Regions from separate parts of the Mesorhizobium sp. M1217 genome, predicted to be linked through region 3. Evidence: riboswitches for the same ligand, from Rfam matches in the RefSeq annotation. Region 3 holds a riboswitch; each other region holds the start of a gene.
The links. Region 3 has a riboswitch for cobalamin ahead of NKH37_RS25795 (CbtB domain-containing protein). Riboswitches for the same ligand answer to the same signal wherever they lie in the genome.

Region 1: it holds a riboswitch for cobalamin, as region 3 does, so the genes downstream of both, NKH37_RS26980 (ABC transporter ATP-binding protein) here and NKH37_RS25795 (CbtB domain-containing protein) in region 3, are expected to answer to the same signal.
Region 2: it holds a riboswitch for cobalamin, as region 3 does, so the genes downstream of both, metE (5-methyltetrahydropteroyltriglutamate--homocysteine S-methyltransferase) here and NKH37_RS25795 (CbtB domain-containing protein) in region 3, are expected to answer to the same signal.

What each region holds. Positions count from the first base shown of each region.
Region 1 covers NZ_JAMYMA010000019.1:88,083-91,348, reverse strand. Annotated here, with positions in the region: gene NKH37_RS26985 (ABC transporter substrate-binding protein) at 1-754, opposite strand, end outside; gene NKH37_RS26980 (ABC transporter ATP-binding protein) at 751-1,569, opposite strand; cobalamin riboswitch at 1,662-1,865, opposite strand; gene NKH37_RS26975 (GyrI-like domain-containing protein) at 2,160-2,993, shown strand; gene NKH37_RS26970 (bifunctional helix-turn-helix transcriptional regulator/GNAT family N-acetyltransferase) at 3,031-3,266, opposite strand, start outside.
Region 2 covers NZ_JAMYMA010000033.1:22,086-25,351, forward strand. Annotated here, with positions in the region: gene NKH37_RS32610 (helix-turn-helix transcriptional regulator) at 1-208, shown strand, start outside; gene NKH37_RS32615 (hypothetical protein) at 828-1,274, shown strand; cobalamin riboswitch at 1,329-1,529, shown strand; gene metE (5-methyltetrahydropteroyltriglutamate--homocysteine S-methyltransferase) at 1,624-3,266, shown strand, end outside.
Region 3 covers NZ_JAMYMA010000017.1:143,276-146,541, reverse strand. Annotated here, with positions in the region: gene cobO (cob(I)yrinic acid a,c-diamide adenosyltransferase) at 1-565, opposite strand, end outside; gene cobU (bifunctional adenosylcobinamide kinase/adenosylcobinamide-phosphate guanylyltransferase) at 567-1,088, opposite strand; gene NKH37_RS25800 (CbtA family protein) at 1,081-1,863, opposite strand; gene NKH37_RS25795 (CbtB domain-containing protein) at 1,879-2,058, opposite strand; cobalamin riboswitch at 2,095-2,290, opposite strand; gene NKH37_RS25790 (aromatic ring-hydroxylating oxygenase subunit alpha) at 2,431-3,266, shown strand, end outside.

The DNA.
Region 1 (3,266 bases), on a different contig from region 3:
GGATAAGAAATTGCGGATTGCGGGCCGCCACCGTCTCCCAATCCGTATTGCCCCAGCTCGTCGGCATGTCGGCCATGATGTTGTCGCCGCCGGCTGCGGCGATCATGGCGCTGGGGATCGCGAACTTGCCTGATGTGAAGGGTTTGTCTTCGCCGGAGTCGTAAAGAAACACACGCGTTCCCGTGCGGTCGCCGATCTTTGCCGTGATATCGGCGAGCTGCGCCTTCCAGTTCGAAACAAGCTTTCCCGCCTCCGCCTCCTTGCCAAAAATCTTGCCCAGCTTTTCGACATCACCATAGAGCAGGTCCATCGAGGCTGCGGGGCGGTTCTGGTCGAGATGGACGCAACTTTCCGTCAGCACCAGCGTCTTGATACCGTGCGGGGCCAGCGTATCGGGCGTCACCTCGCCGCCAGGCTTCATGCCGTAATACCAGCCGGCGAAGAAGAAATCGGGCTCGACGGCGACGAGGTTTTCGAGGGTCGGGTATTTCGGCGCGAGTTCCGGGATCGCGCCCTGCTCGGCCTTGAATTCCGGACCGACCTTATACCATCCGGTGATGCCGGTCAGGCCGACGATCGATGGTTGCAGCCCCAGCGCGAAGGCCATCTCCGCCATGTTCAAATCTTGGATGACGGCGCGCTTCGGCGCGGCGTCGAACGTCAGCGGCGTGCCGCAGCTATCAACGGTTACCGGGAAAGCGAAGGCGGTCTGGGCAAGTAGGAGGGAGGCAAAAGACAGTACGAGGCGTTTCACGGATGTTGCTCCTTGGTCAAATCGGGATGTGAAGAGGCGCGGTTCGGAACGTCGAAGACCGTGAGTTCGCGGTCTTCGGTGGGATGGCGCAGCCAAAGCACGTCAACGCCGAAAATCTCGCGGATCAACTTCTTGGTCAGCGCCTCGCGCGGACTGGCAAGTGCCTGCAGGCGGGCCTCGTTCATCACCGCGACCCTGGTGGCAAATGGCGTGACAAGCGACAGATCATGAAGCACCGCCACGACGGTCATGCCAAACTGCGATACGAGTTCGAGAAGGTCGCTGCGGGCGCGCGGATCGAGATGATTGGTCGGTTCATCGAGGAACAGGATTTTGGGCTCCTGGGCGATGGCGCGCGCCAACTGGGCGCGTTGCCGCTCGCCACCGGATAGCGAGCCGATCGTGCGGCCGAGCAGCGGCAGCAGGCCGGTTCTGCGAAGTGCTTCAATGACGATGTCGCGTTGCTCGCTCCTCCGTCGCAAGCCGGCATGCGGGACGCGCCCAAGCTCGACGTAGTCGATCACGGCAAGCCGCGGATCAGGCTGGTCGGTCTGGCCAACGACCGCCATGTGCAGTGCCCGCTCGGCGGCCGAAAACCTCTCCAGCCGGCGTCCGGAAAATCTCACATCTCCCGCGCTTGGCCGCAGCGTACCGCATAGCATGCGCAGCAGCGTCGTCTTGCCGGCGCCGTTGGGGCCGATGATGGCGAGGCGGTCGCCCGGCGCTATCGAAAGGCTCACCGCGCTGACCAGGCACCGGCCATTCGTCGTCGCGCTCAGTTCACACGCTTCAAGAAGAGGCTGGGAGGCGTCCAACTTGCCGTCACTTTCTCAATGGCGACGGAAGGAAGCTGGACGGACCGGCCGACAAGACCGATGTCCACGTCTCCTCCCGGCACACCCCGTCCGGTCAACTCATGCTGATGGCAGGTCTCCTGGCTCGCGGGTCTTTGCGCCATCCTGCCTTCCCAGCCTTGCCGGCCAGTGGCACTTCGGATTTTGCTAACCGCTTACAGTTGCGGGGGCAGCCACGGCCTCGATCCGAAGATCTCACCGTGTTCCCTTTTCACCCCTTGCCTTTCGACTCGGGGACCATCAGTCAGCCACCCTAGTTTTCCGCCAATCACAGCGCAATAAGTCTTGTCAGAAGGAGCCATATAGACCTCGTGATGTAATAACGTTACATTTAAAAGGACGTTTGCCCGCTTCCTGTCAAGCCTTTTCGCGCGACGCCTGCGACTTGCCGACGACCGTCGCTCTCGATTTGCGCAGTGCGCAATTTCGATCAAACTGCCTCCGCCAGGAAGCGGCACCATAATCTTGCCAATATAAGACATGGCCAATGTAAAGACTGGGCCATGTAAAGACTGGGCCAATGCGGAGACTGGGCCAATGCGAGGTGCCAAATGAATCCGATCGAGAAAGCCTTGTGGTTCGTCGAAAGCCATCTGCCCGAAGCAGTCTCGCTGGACGATGTCGCCAAGATCAGCGGGGTGTCGCGCTTTCATGTGACGCGGGCTTTCGGCGCGGCTACCGGCCGTTCGGTGATGAGCTACGTCCGTTCTCGCCGACTGACCGAAGCGGCGCGCAAGCTTGGCGCCGGCGCACCCGACATCCTCTCGGTCGCGCTCGACGCCGGCTATGCCTCGCATGAGGCCTTCACCCGCGCCTTCCGCGACCAGTTCGGCACCACGCCGGAACTGGTGCGCGCACAAGGCTCGCTCGACAACCTCGATCTTGTGGAGCCGATCCTGATGGACCAGTCCTTTCTCGCCACTCTCGAACCGCCGCGTTTTGAGACCAGCCGGCCGTTTCTCATCGCCGGTCTCGGCGAGCGCTACAGCTGCGAAACCAGCGCCGGCACCCCGATGCAGTGGCAGCGGTTCGGCCCCTATATTGGCAACATTCCTGGCGAGATCGGCGACGTCGCCTATGGCGTCTGCGTCAACGGCGACGACGCCGGCAATTTCGACTACATCGCTGGCGTCGAAGTGTCCGATTTTTCGGACCTGCCGAGGGAGTTTTGGCGTGTGCGCGTGCCGGCGCAGAAATACGCCGTGTTCGCCCATCGTGACCATATCTCGACCATCCGCCGCACGGTCAACACGATCTGGAACAAATGGCTGCCAGCCTCTGGGCACGAGATCGCCGATGCGCCGGAATTCGAGCGCTACGGCCCCGAATTTGATCCGCGCAGCGGCAATGGCGGGCTGGAAATCTGGATACCGGTCAAAGGGTGAGGCACGGCAGGCCGGCGCCGAAGCGCCGGAAGCGCTGCTACAACTCCAAATTCCAGTTCTGGCCGACCAGATCCTTGCCGAAGGAATGGTGGCGCTCCTCGTCGGTCAATTTAAAGCCCGCAGCCTCATAGATGTGGCGGGCGGCGGCGAGCACGTCGTTGGTCCACAGCGTCAGTGTCCTGTAACCCGTGGCGCGGCAAAAGCCGATACATTCCTCGACCAGCCGCTTGCCGATGCCGAGACCTCGCGCCGAGGGCTCGACGTAGAGCAGGC
Region 2 (3,266 bases), on a different contig from region 3:
AGAAGATGAGTGGAACTTCTTGGATGAAGAAACCACTACGACTTTCTTCGGATTGGAAGCTGCGACGTTTGACGTTCCCCAGTGTAGTTTCGCCGAAGTGGAGGAAGAAGGTTACTACCGAGCGCGATACGCCAACCTTGATCGCGTCGCGGTGATGGAGGTTCCAAGCGACCGTTATCACAGATTGACCGCGCCCGAGGAAGCTTAGAATCATCCACGAAGGCCACATGTTACATCTCGACCTTGCGTGCTGCGTTTTCAGTGCGAGATGAAGTGAAGCGTAGGTAGTGGCAGGTAAGAGTGCTCGACCAGAAGCTCAACTGCCTCCTCAATATCGCTGCCGATGTGCCGCAGGACACGTCCACGGGAGCGTGGATAGGCGTGAAGTTCCTGCACTCCACGGTCCGCTCTCCCCATCGTCGGTATGTGCCCGACGCCATCTTGTGGACGAGCTTGGCCGCCTGCACCCGGTTGTATTCCGGCTTGCGGTCCGCCTGGGGGTCGCCGCGATGGCTATCTCCATGTCAATCGGCGCCGAACTTTGACTGCCCGCTGCTTTTGATGATTTGGCGAGGTCCCGCGCATAATCACTCTTGGTCTTCTCCTTGAGGCCCTGTGTCGCGAACTTGTGGTCCAGCAGGGCAAACAGGTCCAAGTCCCCCTCCGCGGTGGCGCTGGCTTGCCCTCACCGCCCTCGGCTTCCAATTGGGGAACCGCTTCTGCGCGCTGCACCGTGGCGATTGTCCGCCCAAGACCCATCACAAGATCGAACGCCAAACCGTGCGCGTGCACGACGATTTGCCGCTCAGGCCTCATTTGGACAGGACTTGAGCTGGCCCGGTGGTTTGAGCCGGGTTACCTTGAGCCGGTGGGCTGCGAACAAGCAGTTCGAGACATTGGCCTCGATCACTTCGCAACAGGCCGCTGCGCCGGGCCTCGGGGTGCTCCCCTCGAAATCGTTCTGTCGTATCACCGAGGGCATCACGGCCAACAGTTTCCACATGGGCAACAGCCTCGCCATTGAGCCGGATGTGGTCGCGAGCAGATCACCAACGAAGCGGTCGGAAGCTCGGAGCCGAAGTTCGACACCGAGGTGGCGTTCGCATGATGCGGGAAGCAGCACCACGGCGCTTGCCGGTAGTTTGCCGCCGGCAGCCGACGAACTCCTATCCTCCTGGACCGCTGTGCGTTATTGCTTTGATTTACCGGCCGCTCAAGGCTTCCATAGTTTCGCTTTCAAGGCGACCTTTGGCAACATGCCAACGGAAATTTAACATAACGACATAAACATTTCTTTATGCGGCGTTGACAAAGAAGCGAACTGCGGTAATTGTCTTCCGTGTCGTGGTTCTCCGTACGGCGCTGCCGCAGCGGAGCTAAGAGGGAAGCCGGTGCGATGCCGGCGCTGCCCCCGCAACTGTTAGCGGCGAGCCAACCCCACTCATGTCACTGAGGCGAATAGCCTTGGGAAGACGGGTAGAGGCTATGACCCCGCGAGCCAGGAGACCTGCCACGGCGAATTACGTCCACGGGCGGGGTGTCTCGATGGCCGCTGCAGCCTGGCGTTCGTGCCGGCCTGCTAGCGCCTTCCTTGTCACCGACGCCCCAACCATCGGGGTATGCATGACTGTCTCTCAGCAAATTCCTGTAGCAACGCTCGGCGTGCCGCGCTTCGGTCGTCGGCGAGAACTGAAATTCGCGCTTGAAAGCTACTGGTCCGGAAAATCGTCCGCTGCCGACCTTCTCACGACCGCGAAGGCGCTCCGTGCCGCTAGCTGGGAGGAGCAGCACGATCGCGGCGTGTCGAAAATCCCGTCGAACGACTTCTCGCTCTACGACCATGTGCTCGACACCGCAGCCATGGTCGGCGCCGTTCCATCCCGTTACGGCTGGAATAGCGGCGAGGTTCCACTTGACATCTACTTCGCAATGGCGCGGGGCAACCAGGGTCAGACGGAGGATTGTCGACACGCTGGTCACCAGCAGGCGGCTCATCGGTCTGATGTAACCGCGATGGAAATGACCAAGTGGTTTGACACCAACTATCACTACATTGTGCCGGAACTCAACGATGATCAGACGTTCGCCCTCTCGTCGACGAAACCGGTCGATTACTTCATCGAGGCTAAAGCTCTCGGCGTTCACACACGCCCAGTCATCCTTGGACCGATCACCTTCCTCAAGCTGGCGAAATCGCCTGCCGAAGGCTTCGATCCCATCGCGCTCCTGCCGCGGCTGCTGCCCGTCTACGAGCAACTCCTGCAGAGGCTGAAGCTGTCTGGAGCCGACTGGGTGCAGATCGATGAGCCAGCGCTTGTCCTCGATCTGAACCCGAACGAACGAGCTGCGTTCGAATTCGCCTATGGCCAGCTGTCGAAAGCCGCGCCCGAGCTGAAGATCATGCTGGCTACCTATTTCGGGCCGCTGCGAGACAATCTCGAAACCGCGGTTTCTCTGCCCCTGGCCGGGCTGCATATTGATCTCGTGCGCGCTCCCGAGCAGCTGGAAACGGTGGGTCGGCTCGCACCGAAGGATCTGGTGCTCTCGCTTGGCTTGATCGATGGCCGCAACATCTGGCGTGCGAACCTGCCCGCCATTCTCGACCGCATCAAACCGATCGTCGCCGGCTGGCCCTTGGACCGCGTCGAGATCGCGCCTTCTTGCTCGATGCTGCATGTGCCGATCGACCTCCGCATGGAGACGGAACTCGACGCGGACATCAGGTCGTGGCTCGCCTTCGCGGCCCAGAAGACCGACGAGTTGGTGTTGCTTGCCCGGGCCCTGTCCCAAGGCAGGGATGCGGTGGCAGGCGCGTTGAAAGCGTCTGCCGAGGCTGCCGCCACTCGCGTGACATCCACGAAGATCCATGACCCGCTGGTTGAGGGGCGGATCGCCAGCATTGACGACAGCATGAAGCGACGAGAGAGCGCTTTTGCCGAGCGCTCCAGAGTCCAGGCCGGCACGCTCGGGCTGCCGCCGTTCCCGACGACGACCATCGGGTCCTTCCCGCAGACGCCGCAGGTACGCAGGGCGCGGGCCGCTCATGCGAAGGACCAGCTGAGCTATGTCGACTACGAGACCTTCCTGAAGAAGGAGATCGAGGCTGCAATTCGCTGGCAGGAAGAGATCGGGCTGGACGTGCTGGTGCACGGTGAGTTCGAACGAAACGACATGGTACAGCATTTCGGCGAGCAGCTGTCCGGCTTCGCCTTCACCCAGCATGCCTGGGTGCAGAGCTATGGGTCGCGTTACGTGCGCCCCCCCAT
Region 3 (3,266 bases):
TCACGCCCATCTCGGTGACCAGATCGGCCGCCTCGACTAGCGCCGGCTTGGCGTTGCGGCCGGTGACGACGACATGCAGGCCTTCGCGACGCGCCTTCAGCGCCGCGACCACCTTTTCGAGATCGAGGTAGTCGTAGCGCAGCGCGATGTTGAGTTCGTCGAGCACCACCAGGCTGATCGACGGCTCGGCCATCAGCTCGAGTGCCTTGGCCCAGGCGGCCTCGGCCGCCGCGATGTCGCGTTTCAGGTCCTGCGTCTCCCAGGTAAAGCCCTCGCCCATGGCGTGCCAGACGACGCGGTCGCCGAAGCAGGCAAAAGCATCCTTCTCGCCGGTGTGCCATTTGCCTTTGATGAACTGGACGACGCCGACGCGCTTGCCGTAGCCGAGCATTCTGAGCGCCAGCCCGAAGGCGGCCGTGGTCTTGCCCTTGCCCGGACCGGTGTTGACGATCAACAGCCCTTTCTCGACCGTCTTGGCTGCAACCTCGGCGTCCTGCACCGCCTTGCGCTTGGCCATCTTGGCGCGGTGGCGCTCCTCGTCCTTGGGGTCGATAGTATCAGCCATGTCATTTCACCCTGAGCGGCAGCCCCGCCACCATCAAAAGCACGGTGTCAGCGACGGCGGCAACGTCCTGGTTCAACCGGCCGGCCGCGTCGCGAAACCGTCTTGCCAGCGCATTCTCCGGCACGATGCCCTGGCCGACCTCGTTGGACACCACGAACCAGCGTCCACGCGGCCGCGACAGCACATCTGCCAGCCTTCGGCATTCGGCCTCGACATCATGTTCGGCCAGCATATGGTTGGTCAGCCACAGCGTCAGGCAATCGATCAGCACCGGCTGGCCGTCAGGCAGTGCCTCGATCGCGCCGGCAAGGTCGAGCGGCGCCTCGATGGTCGTCCAGCCGGCGCTGCGGCGCGAGCGGTGCAGCGCGATCCGTTCGCGCATCTCCTCGTCATAGGCTTGCGCCGTCGCGATATAGCTCCATGGCGCCGGACAGGCACTCACCAGCCTCTCGGCATGCACGCTCTTGCCGGAGCGCGCACCGCCGATGATCAGGGTCAGCGCCCCGGCAGCGCGGTCAGGCAAAGCTGTCGCGCAGGCTGGTCGCCGTGCCGGTGAAGCGGCCGCGCACCACGCCGACGACCGCGCCGAGCACCAGCCAGAACACCAGATTGGTCAGCGTCACCGCCACCACGAACTGATGATGCAGGCCTTCCGGGATTGTCGTCTCGAAGCTGTCGGGCTGCGGCGCGCCGACAATATGCGGCGCCACCATCAACGCCACCGCAAGGACCGCCAGCGGCAGCGATCTGCGGAAGGCGAGCAGGCCGAGACCGGCGGCGGTCGCCACCACCGTTGCCCACCACCAGATCTGGCGTTGGACAAGGTCGGCCGCCGGCATTGCCGGCAATTCCGGCGGCAGGCCGAGGCCCGGCGCCAGCGTGAACACGGCAAAGCCGGCAAGCCCCCAGAACAGGCCCTGGCGCCAATTGCCGATGCCGCCGGCGAACTCCGAAACCGCAACCAGGACCAACGCGAAGCCGATGCCGGTGACGATATTGGCAACGACGCTGAAGGCAAAACGTTCGAAACCGTCGGCCGGCGCCCAGCCTTCGTCCTCCGCCGGAGCCATTGCTTCAGCCGGTGCCGGCGCGGCGCTGCTTATAGCCATCGTGCCCCCGGCGTTTTCGACCGGTGCCGCAGGTGCCGCGGCATGGTCATGGCCGCCGCCGGCCTGTTCGTAGACTTCCGCCTTCAGGATCAGCGGCACCGTGGCATAGGCCTGCATGCAGGCGAGAACGACGCCGGCCACGAGCCCTGCGATCGCCGCGATGAACACGACGTTGCGAAACAGTGTCATGATGTCAGCCCCTTGTCAGTGGCAGGGAAAGCCCATCGAGTGGCGATAGTCGTGGGCGGCATTGTGGACCGCATCGATGTGCGAGAAGCCGACAAAGCCCATGACGAAAATGCCGAGGAATGCAGCAAGCGCCAGCTGCATGAAACGCGACTGCGAGGAGACGGAAGCGCCGAGCGAGACGGAAGCGGTATTCATGTCTTGTCCTTTCGCCCTCCACCCGAGGGCATAGAAGTCAGTTTCCTGTCGCCGGCAGGTCTCCTGGCTCGCGGATCAGCGCCCTTCCCCACCTTCCCGAAGAAAATCTTCAGTGGCATATGGAGAGGACTACCGCACACAGTTGCGGGGGCAGCCACGGCATTGGGCAAGAATTTCGCCCGCACCGCATTCCCTCTTGGTTCCAAACGGAACCGACGACATCAGCGACTATAGGCAGAATCGCCGCGCCCGGCAAACCAAATTCCGCCGGATCGTGTGGCGAATGCGCCGCCTCGCCAAGCTCGCCGGCCGGCGCCGCAATTGACAATTCTCACAGCCGGGTGTCGGCTGGCGGATGGGGAGGAAGCCGGCATGCAACCCAGCCCGAATGAGCGCGGTCCCTATAACGGCCTGACGCGGGCCGAGCCGACGCTGCCGTCATCGGCCTATTGGGACATCGCAGGCTATCAGCGCGATCTCGAGGCCATCTGGTATCGCAATTGGCTGCTGGTCTGCCGCGAGGCCGACCTTGCCCATCCGCTGGCTTTCAGGACGTTTCGCATAGGCACGCAGGAGGTCGTCGTGCTGCGCGACGAGACCGGCGAATTGCGCGCCTTTCACAACACCTGCCGGCATCGCGGCTCGCAGCTTTGCCAGCAGAGCGAAGGACGGCTGAAGGCGCGGCTCATCACCTGCCCCTACCACGCCTGGTCCTATTCGCTGCGCGGCGATCTGGTGCGCGTGCCATCGAAATCGCTGCCGGACGGTTTCGACAAGGCCGATCATCCGCTCTACCGCGTAGCACTGTCGGTGTGGAGCGGTTTCGTTTTCGTCAACCTCGCGGAAGACGCTGCCGGTTCGGCTGAAACATCCTTCGATCCGGCATCCGGCAACCTCGCCAACTGGCCGCTGGAAACGCTGCTGAGCGGCCATGTGCTGCGCAAGGTTATGAACTGCAACTGGAAGATATTTTGGGAGAACTTCAACGAGTGCCTGCACTGCCCTGGCGTCCACAAGGACCTGTCGCGGCTGGTGCCGATCTATGGCCGCGGCCTGATGGGCCGGCACGACGACCCCGAATGGGCGCGCCACGCCGACAATGACGCGCCGGAATTTGCCGGCGGCTTGCGGGCCGGGGCCGAAACCTGGTCGCGCGACGGGCGCGTCCACGGCTCGGTCTTTTCGAGCCTGACGCCGGCCGAGCGTGC